3 regions of the Pseudomonas sp. S04 genome follow, and region 2 is predicted to be linked to each of the others. Evidence: predicted binding sites of a transcription regulator. Region 2 holds the regulator's gene; each other region holds the start of a gene.
The links. Region 2 encodes FliA, which starts transcription of late flagellar genes. Its sites were predicted from a motif close to CTAAAGTTTNNNNNNNNNNNGCCGNTAA; they were not measured.

Region 1 (4,870 bases), 230 kb from region 2:
CTGGTGGACTGGCTACCGGCCTGGCTGATTCTGCGGATGGTGGTTGGCCTGGGCATGATGTGCCAGTACATGGTCATCGAGAGCTGGCTCAACGAACAGGCCGACGCCAAGCAGCGGGGCATGGTGTTCAGCGGCTACATGATCGCCTCCTACCTGGGCTTGGTGCTGGGCCAGTTGATTCTGGTCATGCACCCGTCCCTGGGCCTGGAGTTGCTGATGCTGGTCGCCTTGTGTTTTGCCCTGTGCCTGGTCCCCGTGACCCTGACCCGACGCATTCACCCGGCGCCCTTGCATCCGGCGCCGATGGAGCCGCGCTTCTTCATGAAGCGGGTGCCACAGTCCCTCAGCACGGTGCTCGGGGCGGGGCTGATCGTCGGCTCGTTCTATGGCCTGGCGCCGCTGTATGCCTCCCAGCAAGGGCTCTCCACCGAGCAGGTCGGCCTGTTCATGGGTAGCTGCATCTTTGCCGGCCTGGTGGTGCAATGGCCGCTGGGCTGGCTGTCGGATCGCTACGACCGGGCGGTGCTGATTCGCAGCTTCGCCATTTGCCTGGCGTTGGCTGCGTTGCCTCTGGCGATCATGCCCAAGGTGCCGCTGGAAGTATTGTTCATCGCCGGGTTTGCCTGCTCGCTGGTGCAGTTCTGCCTGTATCCGCTGGCGGTGGCGTTCTCCAACGACCACGTCGAGGGCGATCGGCGGGTGTCGCTGACCGCGATGTTGCTGGTGACATACGGGGTCGGGGCGAGTATCGGGCCGTTGGTGGCGGGGGTGCTGATGAAGTTTTTCGGCAGCCAGATGCTCTACGCGTTTTTCAGCTTCTTCGCCCTGGTCCTGGTCTGGCGCATCCGGCCCAAAGCGGTGACCAACCTGCATCAGGTCGATGACGCGCCGCTGCACCACGTGGCGATGCCGGACAGCATGTCCAGTTCGCCACTGGTGGCTGCACTCGATCCCCGGGTCGACGAGCAGGTGGTGCAGGACCAGATGCAGAACGGTGCCAGTCCTGACCCCGAGCCTGAGCCGGAGACCGAAGCGGGGACCGAGGCCGAGCAGACGAATACCGATCCGCCGCCGGACGATGAACATCCCCACACTTTCACTGGGGCCAGGCCTTGATCTGAAGGCAAAAAAAACGGGCAGTCACCGCAAGGGGCTGCCCGTTTTTTTTGCCTGGCGAATCAGAAATCGTCTTTATCGAAACGCCGGGCTTCACGCTGCAACTGATAGACAAAACGCTCGACCTGGCGCTGCACCAGGCCGCTCATGTTGTGAAAGCGCACGCCGGCGAAGGTGGTGTCGATCCGCTCTTCGTGATGCAGGTAACGCAGCTCCACCGAGGTGGTCATGCTGCCGAAGGGCAGGGCGGCCAGGAAGCGGTCGTAGACCTGGCCCAATTGCAGCCCGCTGGTGATGTCGCCGTCAAAACGCAGCTTGCAGCCGGTGGCGGAGATGTCCAGCAACTTGCCGCTCAGGGGCACCTTGAGCTTCTCGCCAGCCAGTTCAATATTGACCAGTTGCGCCAGCTTCAAGGCCGCGCGAAAAGCATTGCGGCGCTGGTGGTAGACCACCTCGTCGGGCAGCGTGCCGCGGTAGCAGCGGCCACCGTTGGCTTCGTCGATGGCCAGGGTGCCGTTGCTCTCCCAGGCGATGCGCACGCCTTCATGAAAGCCTTCGATCCGGAACGGTTCACCCGCCAGCAGGAAACGCTCGCCATCGCGCGGGATCATTTCGTCGAGGGCAATCATGGCGCTTTCGCGATCGACGTCCACCAGGTAGCTCTGGAAGCGCTGGCTGCGCTCGTGGAACGTGATGATCAGGGGATCATGGCTCTCTTGCAGCATGCGCAGGGTGCTGGCGATTTCCAGAGGTGTCGTGAGCACTTTCGGTGGCTGCGGAGCATCTTCCGCGTTTGAGGCATTGAACACGGTTTATCACTCTCCAGACAGAATACGGTCACACGCAAGAGCCAGCATTCTGCCAGCATGTTTCGCGCCTTGATAGAGCGCGCTCAGAGGCGAGGTCAAGCCTGGCTGAGTGGGCGCGGCTTCACGAGCATGGCGGTTGAGCCGCGTGCGTCATAAAGGGTCGGAGACTCGCCGCCATTGAGGATTCTCAATTGATGGGCAGTGGAGGCTTGTTGCACCTGGATCGAGCGGCCGTTGTGCGCGTTGGCGCTCTGGCACTCGTTAAGCAGATGATTGAGCGCCTCGCTCTGGGCTAGCAGTTGCTCGCCGAGGCTGGACTGGGCGGCCAGCTGTTGCAGGCCGCTGGTGTCGGTTGGCAGGTTGAGGCTGGCGAGTATTTCGCTGCGCCGACGACCATGCTGATCGAGCAGGACGATCAGGCCTTGCTTGCTGGCAAGGATCTGCTCCAGCCGTTGCATGTCGCGACCGTGCAGTGCCAGGGATTCTTGCCCCAGCAAATCGAGCAACTGTTGAGCTGGCTCAAGGTCGTCGGTGATCAGTTGCAGTAAATTGTTATCGTGCATGGCTGGCCTTGGGTTTTAAGCGTCCAAAAGCCTGGCGCAAGCCTGGTGGGCTAGCGCTGGGCTTCGAAGTTGAGCAGTTTGCTGGCGACGCGGTTGCTGTCGACTTTATAGCTGCCATCGGCAATCGCGGCTTTCAACTCGGCCACACGGGCTTTGTCGACTGCGGGCTGATCGCGCAGCGTGTCGCTGATCTTCTGCAACTGCTGGGCCTCGTTGCTGAAGTGGACTGATTCCCCGCTCTGTTTGGCCGCGACCTGTTGGGTCTCGGTCGACAGCGGCGCGTTTTGAGCGGCGTCAGCAGATTCCTGGCTGGCACTGGTGCGCGTGCTGGTGAGCGTGGGGGAGCTGTTCAAACGGCTGAAATCGATAACCATGATGCGAAAAACCTCTGGGAATTTGGACGCTTGCCATGTTTTCGGCAAAATCGCGAAAAACTTTAGGCTCATTTCTCGATGAGCACGGGCGCGTCGGCATTTGCCCTGCGTGAGGCACAGTTTAGGGAATGGCTGGCACCTTCGCCAGTTATCTACATGGCCACTTCAACCTGGCCGGGGGCGATCACCTGAGCCTTGATCACCCGCTGGGAGTTCAGGTTCTTGACCCGGATCTGTTGGTTCATGCCGCCATTGGCCAGCGCCTCCCCGGGCATTCGTACGCTGAGCGTGCCACTGCGGGCGGTGATCACCACCTGATCGCCCTTGCGTACCACTTCGGCCTGCTCCAGGTGGACCAGGGTAATGACCTGGTCATTGACCATTGGTCGGACAATTTTTTGCCCGATCGCCTGGTCGACATTGGTCAGGTAACCCTGGTTGATCAGGCTGATGTCGCGCTCACGCAGGATAACGTCCGCCGGCTCGATGATTGCGGCGCGTTTGAGCGGGCGGGTGCTGGTCACCACCTCGCGGAACAGCCGGACTTGCGCGGGCACGAACACGGTCCAGGGCGAAGTGCCGTCGCAACGGACCTTCACCGTGACTCGGCCCACTGGCTTGGTCGGGCTCTCCAGGGACGCTGTCAATTCCTTGTCGCAGGTCGGCAGGCGCAGACGGGGATCGAGTTGCTTGACCTCGATCTCGTAGCGGCCTTCGGTTTGGCTGGACGCCAGATAGTCTTCAACAGTGAATTCAAGAAAGCCCTGAGTGACGCCGATAAGTAGATCAGGCAAGGTAAGCGGATCTGCAAGGGCAGGGCTGCCAGCGTTGAAAAGGCACGCCGCCGCAACCGCGCCGAGCAATCGGCGGCAGGTTGAGGTCAGGCGTCGGAAAAATGTCGTGTTCACGTTCATAGCGGTTAAAAAGCAAGCGCCGTGCCGTTTAGTGATGAATGTGCGTCGCAACACACTTAGCGTTGGTGTAGGGGGCTGGGCATGGCTGGTGTAATGGATTCAGTAAACCAGCGCACACAACTGGTGGGGCAGAATCGCCTGGAGCTGTTGTTGTTCCGTCTCGACGGTCCGCAGCTCTATGGCATCAATGTGTTCAAGGTTCGGGAAGTGCTGCAATGCCCGAAACTGACCCTGATGCCCAAATCCAATCCTGTCGTGTGCGGTGTGGCAAGTATTCGGGGCGCAACCATTCCGATCATGGACCTGGCAATGGCCACGGGGTCGGGCGGGTTGCAGGACCAGAGCAATCCCTTTGTGATCATCACCGAGTACAACACCAAGACCCAAGGGTTCCTGGTGCGCTCGGTCGAGCGGATCGTCAACATGAACTGGGAGGAGATCCATCCGCCACCCAAGGGCACGGGCCACGATCACTACCTGACGGCGGTGACGCGGGTCGACAATCAGTTGGTGGAAATCATCGACGTCGAGAAGGTCCTGGCCGAAGTGGCGCCGGCACCGGAAGCGATTTCCGCCGGGGTGGTGGATGACGAGACGCAACACAAGGCGCTGTCGCTGCGGGTGCTGACGGTCGATGACTCGTCGGTGGCGCGCAAGCAGGTTTCCCGTTGCCTGCAGACGGTCGGGGTCGAGGTCGTGGCGTTGAACGACGGCCGGCAGGCGCTGGACTACCTGCGCAAGCTGGTGGAGGAGGGCAAGAAGCCGGAAGAGGAATTCCTGATGATGATTTCCGACATCGAGATGCCGGAAATGGACGGCTACACCCTGACCGCCGAGATCCGCAACGACCCGCGCATGCAAAAGCTGCACATCATCCTGCATACTTCGTTGTCAGGCGTATTCAATCAGGCGATGGTCAAGAAAGTCGGTGCCGATGACTTCCTGGCCAAGTTCCGCCCTGATGACCTGGCATCCCGGGTAGTCGACCGGATCAAAGCAGCAGATATCAGCTAGGTGGCCTTTGCCCCTGGCGATCAACACGATTTTAGAGGCGGCATCATTGTCTACGGGTAATTTGGATTTCGAACAGTTCC
Region 2 (4,870 bases):
TCGGTCCCCAGGGCATTGACCAGCGGCGTGCTGTTCTCCACCAGGTCCATGGTGCGATTGGCCGCCGCCTCGGTCAGCTTGACCACATACCCCAGGCGCTCGGTGGCGTCGGTGATCTGCGAGACTTCCTCGGCTTGCGGCATGTTCGGGTCAATCTGGAAATTGACGATCGCGCTATGCAGCTCACGGGTGAGCTTGCCCACTTCCTGGTACAGGCCACGGTCACGGGTCTGGTTGAGCTCATGGATCAGTTGCACGGCCTCGCCGAACTTGCCCTTTTCCAGGCTGTCGACCAATTCGACCGCGTGTTTTTTCAGGGTCGATTCAAAATCGCCCTGTGAAATCTCTCGTTGTTCCATAGCTCCCCCGTGGCGCCAGACATCAACCGATGCGTTCGAAGATCTTCTCGATCTTTTCTTTCAACGCCTGGGCGGTGAACGGCTTGACCACATAGCCGTTGACGCCGGCCTGGGCCGCTTCGATGATCTGCTCGCGCTTGGCTTCAGCGGTCACCATCAACACTGGCAAGTGCTTGAGCTTTTCGTTGGCGCGCACGTGGCGCAGCAGATCGATACCGGTCATGCCCGGCATGTTCCAGTCCGTGACCAGAAAATCGATGCTGCCACTGTTGAGCATTGGGATGGCTGTAGTGCCGTCGTCTGCCTCGACCGTGTTGGTGAACCCGAGGTCACGCAACAGGTTTTTGATGATCCGCCTCATCGTTGAGAAGTCATCAACGATGAGGATTTTCATGTTCTTGTCCAATTCGACCTCCAAGCAGTCTTAAACGCGCCCAGCACCTGGGCACGCCATTCAATCAACAGGCAGAGCACTCAACGACGGTTTGGAGCACAACGGATGATGACCGCGCCAGCGCGAGGCTGTAGCGGTGTCGTTCGCAGTGTCCCCACACTGCTGTCAGCGCGCTCGCCACTCTCCCAAACGCCCCCGCAAACGGGCTGCGCACTGGCTGTGTAACTGGCTGACCCGCGATTCGCTGACCCCCAGGACCTCACCGATTTCCTTGAGGTTCAGCTCCTCGTCGTAGTACAGCGCCAAGACCAGTCGCTCACGCTCCGGCAAATTGGCAATCGCGTCCGCCAGCGCAGCCTGGAAGCGTTCATCCTCCAGGTCACGCGACGGCTCGAGATGAGCACTCGCGCCATCCTCATGCAGCCCTTCATGCTCGCCGTCCTGCAACAGATCGTCGAAACTGAACAGGCGACTGCCCAAGGTGTCATTCAAAATCCCGTAATAATCGTCGAGACTCAATTGGAGTTCGGCCGCAACCTCGTGATCTTTAGCGTCACGTCCGGTTTTAGCTTCAATTGAGCGAATCGCGTCGCTGACCATGCGGGTATTGCGGTGCACCGAGCGTGGCGCCCAGTCACCTTTACGGACCTCGTCGAGCATTGCCCCGCGGATGCGGATCCCGGCGTAGGTTTCGAAACTCGCGCCTTTGCTGGCGTCGTACTTGGTCGAGACTTCCAGCAGGCCGATCATCCCGGCCTGGATCAGGTCTTCGACCTGGACACTGGCCGGCAGACGCGCCAGCAAGTGATAGGCAATGCGTTTTACCAGTGGCGCGTAACGCTCGATCAGCTCGTACTGCGCGTCACGCGCCGATTGCTTGTACAGGTTGTAACCGCTGGCTGTCATAGCACCGGACCCGCAGTCTGTTGCACCAGGCGCTCCACAAAAAACTCCAGATGCCCACGCGGATTGGCGGGCAATGGCCAGGTATCGACTTTCTGCGCAATGGCGCGGAAGGCCAGGGCGCACTTGGAACGAGGAAAGGCTTCGTACACCGCGCGCTGCTTCTGCACTGCCTTACGCACGCTTTCGTCGTAGGGCACCGCGCCGACGTATTGTAGGGCGACATCCAGGAAGCGGTCCGTGACCTTGGTCAACTTGGCGAACAGGTTGCGCCCTTCCTGCGGGCTTTGCGCCATGTTGGCCAGCACGCGGAAGCGGTTCATGCCGTAGTCACGGTTGAGCAGCTTGATCAGGGCGTAGGCGTCGGTGATCGAAGTCGGCTCGTCGCAGACCACCAGCAGCACTTCCTGCGCGGCGCGGACAAAACTGACCACCGACTCGCCGATCCCGGCCGCGGTGTCGATCACCAGCACATCGAGGTTGTCGCCGATATCGCTGAACGCCTGGATCAGGCCCGCGTGCTGGGCCGGGCTCAGATGCACCATGCTCTGGGTACCGGAGGCGGCCGGCACGATACGAATCCCGCCGGGCCCCTGCAGCAGCACGTCGCGCAATTCGCAGCGACCCTCGATCACGTCGGCCAGCGTGCGCTTGGGCGTCAGCCCCAGCAACACATCGACGTTCGCCAGCCCCAGGTCGGCGTCCAGCAACATAACGCGCCGGCCGAGCTCTGCCAGAGCCAGGGACAAGTTCACTGAAACGTTAGTCTTACCGACGCCACCCTTGCCGCCGGTCACCGCGATCACCTGTACGGGATGCATGCTGCCCATGTGCTTTCTATACCTTGTCTTGCTTAGACGCGGGCTACATGACTGGCTGCGCGTTCCCTGGGGAACAATGCACGGCAGGCCATCGATGTAGATACAAATCTAGTCATTAATACCTCAGCCGACCCGTTTGGTCGGGCTGTGGTAGAGATCAGCGAACATATCAGCCATGGCTTCTTCGCTGGGTTCTTCCTGCATTTGTACACTCACGGCGCGACTGACCAACTGATGGCGGCGCGGCAGATGCAGGTCATCCGGGATACGCGGCCCATCGGTCAGATAGGCCACCGGTAATTCGTGACTGATCGCCAGGCTCAAGACCTCGCCCAGACTTGCCGTTTCGTCCAGTTTAGTCAGGATGCAGCCGGCCAGCCCGCAACGTTTATAACTGTGATAGGCGGCCGTCAGCACCTGCTTCTGGCTGGTGGTGGCCAGGACCAGATAATTCTTCGACTTGATCCCGCGTCCCGCCAGGCTTTCCAGCTGCATGCGCAAGGCCGGGTCGCTGGCCTGCAGACCCGCGGTGTCGATCAACACCACGCGCTTGCGCAGCAGTGGGTCCAGGGCCTGGGCCAGGGACTGACCCGGATCCAGGTGTGTCACCGACACGTTGAGGATCCGCCCCAGGGTCTTGAGTTGCTCCTGGGCGCCGATGCGGTAGCTGTCCATGCTCACCAGGGCGATGTTCTGCGCGCCGTACTTGAGCACATAACGTGCTGCCAGCTTGGCCAGGGTGGTGGTCTTGCCCATGCCGGCCGGGCCGACCATGGCAATCACTCCGCCCTCTTCCAGGGGTTCGATCTCGGGGGTGACGATCATCCGCGCCAGGTGGGCCAACAGCATGCGCCAGGCCTGGCGGGGTTCTTCAATACTGGTGGTCAGCTCCAGCAGGTCACGGGACAACGGACCGGACAAGCCGATGCGTTGCAGCCGGCGCCAGAGGTTGGCCTGCTGCGGATGGCGGCCCTGCAGCTGGTTCCAGGCCAGGGAGCCGAGTTGCACTTCGAGCAACTCGCGCAAGCCATTGAGCTCCGAGCGCATCGAATCGTAGGCACGCGGGTCGATGGCGGCCGCCGGTGCTGGTGCCGGGGCAGGACGCGGCGGCTCGGACAGGGTCGGTTCGATCAAGGGTTCGGCGGCGGTCAGCGGCAGCCCGGCAAACAGCTGGCGACTGGCGTGTTCGCCCGCCTCGCCTTCGCCACGCAAGCTCAGTTCGGCCTGGGCGGTGACAATGCGCGACTGGGTCTTGCGCAGCTCGTCCTCGAGCTCAATGTTCGGCACCCGCGGCGCCAGGGCCGACAGCTTGTAATCCAGGGCCGCCATCAGCTCGACACCGCCGGCGATGCGGCGGTTGCCGATGATCGCGGCATCGGCGCCCAGCTCATCACGAACCAGCTTCATGGCCTGACGCATATCGGCGGCGAAAAAACGCTTAACTTGCATAAACCACTACCTCAGCCGTTGGGCCCTACTGTCGCAACGATGGTCACTTGCTTGTTGTCAGGAATTTCCTGATAGGCCAACACATGCAACCCCGGGACTGCCAGGCGGCCGAACCGCGAGAGCATCGCGCGGACCGGACTTGCGACCAGCAGAATCACCGGGTGACCTTGCATTTCCTGACGCTGGGCCGCGTCGATCAACGAACGCTGCAGCTTCTCGGCCATGCTTGGCTCAAGCAAGACACCCTCATCGGCGCCCTGCCCGGCCTTTTGAATACTATTGAGCAATATTTGTTCCAACCTTGGTTCCAAGGTGATCACAGGCAGCTCGGACTCAGTGCCTACAATGCTTTGCACGATAGCTCGGGACAAGCCGACGCGCACGGCCGCGACCAAAGCGGCAGTATCTTGACTCTTGGCGGCATTGTTGGCGATCGCCTCGGCGATGCTGCGGATGTCGCGTACCGGCACCTGTTCGGCCAACAGTGCCTGCAGCACCTTGAGCAGTTGCGACAGCGACAGCACGCCTGGCACCAGCTCCTCAGCCAGTTTTGGCGAGCTTTTGGCCAGCAATTGCATGAGTTGCTGGACTTCCTCGTGACCGATCAGCTCACTGGAGTGCTTGTACAGAATCTGGTTCAGGTGCGTTGCCACCACCGTACTGGCATCGACCACGGTGTAACCCAGCGATTGCGCCTGGGAACGCTGGCTGACTTCGATCCATACCGCCTCCAGGCCAAAGGCCGGATCTTTGGCGGTAATCCCGTTGAGGGTACCGAACACCTGCCCCGGGTTGATCGCCAACTCGCGGTCCGGATAAATCTCCGCCTCGGCCAGGATCACCCCCATCAGGGTCAAGCGATAGGCGCTGGGCGCCAGGTCGAGGTTGTCGCGGATGTGCACGGTGGGCATCAGGAAGCCCAGGTCCTGGGACAACTTCTTGCG
Region 3 (4,870 bases), 1.1 Mb from region 2:
CTGCTCTGCGGTGTTGATCATGGCGGGCGTGTATTCGACGTACAGCAAGTGGATCAACAAGGAAATCGAGATTGCCAAACGCCTTGGCAAGGTGATCATCGCGATCAGGCCTTTCGCCGCCGAGCGCACGTCGACGGTGGTGCGTGACGCGGCGCACGCCGAATGTGCGTGGAACACCAACAGCATTGTCAACGCGATCCGCCAGCACACGGCGGTGTAACCATGCGCAAGGGATTGTTCATCGGGATCAACCACTACAGCCACGTCACCCAACTGAGCGGCTGCAACAACGACGCCATGGCCATGGCATCCCTGCTGGAGCGCCATGCCAGCGGCCGACCCAATTTCAGCAACAAGATCATGACCTCGGCCGAAGAAGTCCTGACCGGCCGGCTATTGAAGCAGAGCATTCAAGAGTTGTTCTCCGGGGATTGTGATGTCGCCCTGTTGTACTTCGCCGGCCACGGACAATTTGATACGAACATTGATGAGGGGTTGCTGATCCCCCAGGATTTCCAAGGCAGCGGTGACGGCATCCGCATCAGCGACATTCTCCTCTGGGCCAGCAATGCCACCCAGATCAAAAACAAAATCATCATTCTCGACTGCTGTGAAGCCGGCGCAGCCGCCGATGTCCGCGGCTTAAGGGGCGGCAGCAGCATGATCGGTGAGGGTTTGACCATCCTCACCGCGTGCAAGAAAGAGCAGCCAGCGATGGAGAGGGCCGGCCACGGCGTTTTTACCGGCCTGCTGCTGCAGGCATTGCATGGCGGCGCGGCCAACGTACTGGGCAAAGTCACGCCCGGCAGCGTCTACTCGTTTGTCGACAACGCGCTGGGCGCGTGGGAGCAGCGTCCAGTCTTCAAGACCAACGTGTCGCAATTCGTTGCCTTGCGCGAAGTCGCGCCACTGATCGCCGAGGACATACTGCGAAAACTGCCCCTCTGGTTTACCGAGCCAAGTTTTGTCTTCCCTCTGGACCCCAGCTTCGAACCCACCGACGCCGCCTTCGATCCGGAAAACGGCGACATTTTCGCCCAACTGCAAAAGTGCAATCGCCACAGCCTGGTCGAGCCAGTTGACGCCGAGCACATGTACTACGCCGCCATCAACGCCACCGGTTGCCGGCTCACCGCACTCGGCGCCTATTACCGCGAACTCGCGATCAAGGGACACTTCTGATGCCTGTGTTTATCAGCTACCGCCACACCGACCGCCCCATCGCCATGACCATCAACGAACGGCTGAGCCAGGCTGGGATAAAAACCTATCTGGATGTACTGGATCCTGAATCGCAAACCACCGACGACATCACCGGGGTGATTACCCGCAACATTACCGAGTGCAGCCATTTGCTCGCAGTGGTGTCGGACAAAACCGCGCACTCCTGGTGGGTACCCTTCGAAATTGGCGAGGCGACCATCAGTGACCGGCGAATCTGCTCATTCAAGACCGGCGCCGGAGAACTGCCCGAGTACCTCGACAAGTGGCCAAAACTGTCGAGGATTGCCGACCTCGATTTCTTTATCGACGCCTACCGCGACGAGCAGACAAGCAGACGCGCAATGACGCTGGACTCGATCGTCAGCAACGAGTCGCTACGCTCGAACAACCGGACTAATGCAGATCGCTTCCATACCGAACTCAAGGCCAGGGTCCGCCGCGGCTTTTGAAGCGAACGGCGAGCATAAAAAAGCCGACATCGCTGTCGGCTTTTTTATGGATCACTGCTTGGGGGCTTCAGATGGCTTGGGCAGCGGATCATCAAACAGATTCAAGCGCTCGCGCAGCTCATGGGCTGGCAGCGGTTGCTGGTCTGCGGGCAAGGCATCCGGGTCGACTGGCGCTGCCGGCACTTCGCCCGGGGCCCCTTGGCCCTGGGTCGGCACCGGCGCCGGCTCGGCACCTTGTTCACCTTCGATGGCACGCTGGGCCTTCTTGGTCAGGACCACAATGTCGATCCGGCGGTTGACCGGATTGAACGGATTCTTGCGGTCGAACATGGCCGACGAAGCGTAGCCCACCACCCGCGCCACCTGCGTTTGCGGATAGCTGCCAGCCACCAGCGCTCGTCGCGCGGCGTTGGCACGGTTGGACGACAGCTCCCAGTTGCCGAAATCACCGCTGCCGGCATAGGGCTTGGCATCGGTGTGGCCGCTGATGCTGATCTTGTTGGGCACCGCCTTGATGGTGTCCGCCATGGCCAGCAGGATGTCTTCGAAGTACGGCTTGAGGCGTGCACTGCCGGAGTCGAACATCGGCCGGTTTTCCGAATCGATGATCTGGATGCGCAAGCCATCCGGGGTGATCTCGAACAGGATCTGGTCCTTGAATTTCTGCAGTTGCGGGTTTTCCTCGACCTTGTTCTGCAACTCCAGCAGCAGCAACTCGAGGCGTTCCTGCTCGACCTGTTCGGCCACGCCTTCGGCCTGCTCGGTATCGACCGTCACCTTGTCCGGCTGCGGCTGGAATTTGGCCTCAGGGTTGAGGGTCTTGTCCGGCGCCAGCTCCGGCGAACCGCCGAGGTCGATGACGTAGGGCGTACCGCTCTCGGTGAAGCCGATCGGGTCCTTGAAGTAGCCGGCAATGGCGATCTTCTGCTCCGGCGTGGCCGTGGACAGCAGCCACAGCACCAGGAAAAACGCCATCATCGCCGTCGCGAAGTCAGCGAACGCGATTTTCCAGGCGCCCCCGTGATGCCCGGCCGCGATGCGCTTGACGCGCTTGATGATTATCGGCTGATTGTTTTCCATGACTCAGCGACCGCGAACTGCTTGTTCCAGCTCGGCGAAGCTAGGACGGTGCGCCGGGTACAGCACCTTGCGCCCGAATTCCACCGCCAGCGACGGCGGCATGCCGGAAGCCGAGGCCACCAGCGAGGCCTTGATGGCCTCGTAGACGTTCAGCTCTTCCTTGGCGTCGTGGGCCAGGGAATGGGCCAGCGGACCAAAAAAACCGTAGGCGGCGAGAATACCGAAGAAGGTCCCCACCAGTGCCGCACCGACGTGCAGGCCGATGGACTTCTGGTCGCCCTCACCCAGCGAGGCCATGGTGACCACGATCCCCAGTACCGCCGCGACGATACCAAAACCGGGCATCGCATCGGCAATGCCGTTGACTGCATGGGAGGGGTGTTCCAGGTCTTCCTTGAGACTGTACAGCTCCATGTCGAACAGGCCTTCGAGCTCATGGGGCGCCATGTTGCCGGACGACATGATGCGCAAGTAGTCGCAGATAAACGCAGTCATGCGCTCGTCCTTGAGCACCGTCGGGTACTTGGCAAAAATCGGGCTGGCGGCGGCGTCCTCGATATCCCCTTCAATCGCCATCATGCCTTCGCGGCGGCTCTTGTTGAGGATCTCGTAGATCAGGCCCAGCACCTCCAGGTAGAAGGCGTGGGTGAAGCGTGTGCTGAACATGCTCAGGGACTTCTTGAGCACGTGCATGGTCATGTAGCCGGGGTTGGCCTGGAGGAATGCACCCAGGGCTGCGCCGCCGATGATCAACACCTCGAAGGGCTGGATCAGGGCGGCAATCTTGCCATGGGAAAGCACGTATCCGCCGAGCACGCTCGCGAATACGACGATGATGCCGATAATTTTAGCCATAGGTAGAAGGTACTTACTTAAGTCGGGTTCAAGGTCATATTCGGAAGTTAAACAATCTCTTCTTCTACTTATCGGCAAAACTGCGCCAGACTATAGCCAGTTATGGCGAAAAGCCAATTTGCCCCGCCCCGGGCGTGTTTGAAGTCAACGATGATCGCGCCCGACCATGGTTAATGAAACGAACGTCCCACCGGCAACCCCCTCCACCCTGCAGGACTGGGTCCAGCGTCTCGACGCTGTGGTCTTGCCCGTACCGCAGGCCAGCCATGACCGCGTGTGCAGAGCCATCAACAGCAGTCGCAGCTCCCTGCGCGATATCGCCGACTTGATTCAGGGCAGTCCAGCCCTGGCCCTGAGCGTGATCCGCGAGGCCAATCGCCACGCCCACGGCAGCCTCAGTGAGCCTTGTGAAAACCTGGAAGTGGCGCTCACTCGCCTGGGCCTCAAACGCACCGCCGAACTCCTGGCACGCCTGCCCGCCATGCCCGAGCGCGATATCCCGCCGGCACTACGCAAGCTGCAACTGATCAGCCAGCACGCCTCGCAACAGGCCAACGGCTTTTTTGCCAGCCGCCTGGCGCGCCTGTGGCAGGACATCCACTGGGGCAGCCTATTGTTTCTGGCCCCCCTGTGGCCGCTGGCCCTGAGTCACCCACAGTTGCTGCAGGAATGGGAGCGCCGGGTGATCCACCAGGGCGAGGCAGCGCACAAGGTCGAAAAACAGCTGTTCGGGGTACGCCTGCTGGAACTCTGCCAGGTGCTGGTGGAGCTCTGGCGCTTGCCCTTCTGGGTCGCCCAGGGCTATCGGCTGCTGCTCACCGAGCAACGCGAGCTGGTGCAAGTGCTGCACATTGCCCGTGACGCCGACCATCCACTGCGCCAGCAAAACCGCCTGGATGACGATCCGACCTTGCGCCGCTGGCTCAACCAGCCCGCCAACAGCGTGCTGCTGGCCAACGGCCTGGCGCTGTCGGCCCAGCAATCCTGGGTCGGCCCGCACACCCGGCGCTGGCAGTACCTGACCAGCCTCTACCTGCAAATGCCGATGGATGAGGTGCAGCAGCAACAGCACCAACAGGCCGCGCAAAGCGCGCGCAACCACGGCCAGCCCGACCTCTGGCACCCGGCCGAAGCGCTGCTGTGGCCCTGGGAAGATGGCCAGGGCCGCGGCGAACAGGCTCCCGCCGCGCCCTCGGCCGAGGACCTGCAGCGCTGGCGCAAACACTGTGCCCAACTGCTGGCCGAGCCGAGCCCCTTCAGCA

Region 1: flgM (flagellar biosynthesis anti-sigma factor FlgM) is a predicted target of FliA. The motif match lies at 2,901-2,928, and genes of this name have one in related genera.
Region 3: motA (flagellar motor stator protein MotA) is a predicted target of FliA. The motif match lies at 3,677-3,704, and genes of this name have one in related genera.

The regions. Positions count from the first base shown of each region.
Region 1 is NZ_CP019427.1:1,473,172-1,478,041, forward strand. Features, by position in the region: gene PspS04_RS06440 (MFS transporter) at 1-1,116, shown strand, start outside; gene PspS04_RS06445 (flagellar brake protein) at 1,179-1,925, opposite strand; gene PspS04_RS06450 (flagella synthesis protein FlgN) at 2,021-2,488, opposite strand; gene flgM (flagellar biosynthesis anti-sigma factor FlgM) at 2,539-2,862, opposite strand; gene flgA (flagellar basal body P-ring formation chaperone FlgA) at 3,015-3,776, opposite strand; gene PspS04_RS06465 (chemotaxis protein CheV) at 3,858-4,790, shown strand; gene cheR (protein-glutamate O-methyltransferase CheR) at 4,837-4,870, shown strand, end outside.
Region 2 is NZ_CP019427.1:1,699,953-1,704,822, reverse strand. Features, by position in the region: gene PspS04_RS07475 (protein phosphatase CheZ) at 1-359, opposite strand, end outside; gene PspS04_RS07470 (chemotaxis response regulator CheY) at 382-753, opposite strand; gene fliA (RNA polymerase sigma factor FliA) at 919-1,659, opposite strand; gene fleN (flagellar synthesis regulator FleN) at 1,656-2,486, opposite strand; gene flhF (flagellar biosynthesis protein FlhF) at 2,601-3,926, opposite strand; gene flhA (flagellar biosynthesis protein FlhA) at 3,938-4,870, opposite strand, start outside.
Region 3 is NZ_CP019427.1:563,898-568,767, reverse strand. Features, by position in the region: gene PspS04_RS02420 (TIR domain-containing protein) at 1-220, shown strand, start outside; gene PspS04_RS02415 (caspase family protein) at 223-1,182, shown strand; gene PspS04_RS02410 (toll/interleukin-1 receptor domain-containing protein) at 1,182-1,673, shown strand; gene motB (flagellar motor protein MotB) at 1,725-2,753, opposite strand; gene motA (flagellar motor stator protein MotA) at 2,757-3,608, opposite strand; gene PspS04_RS02395 (HDOD domain-containing protein) at 3,775-4,870, shown strand, end outside.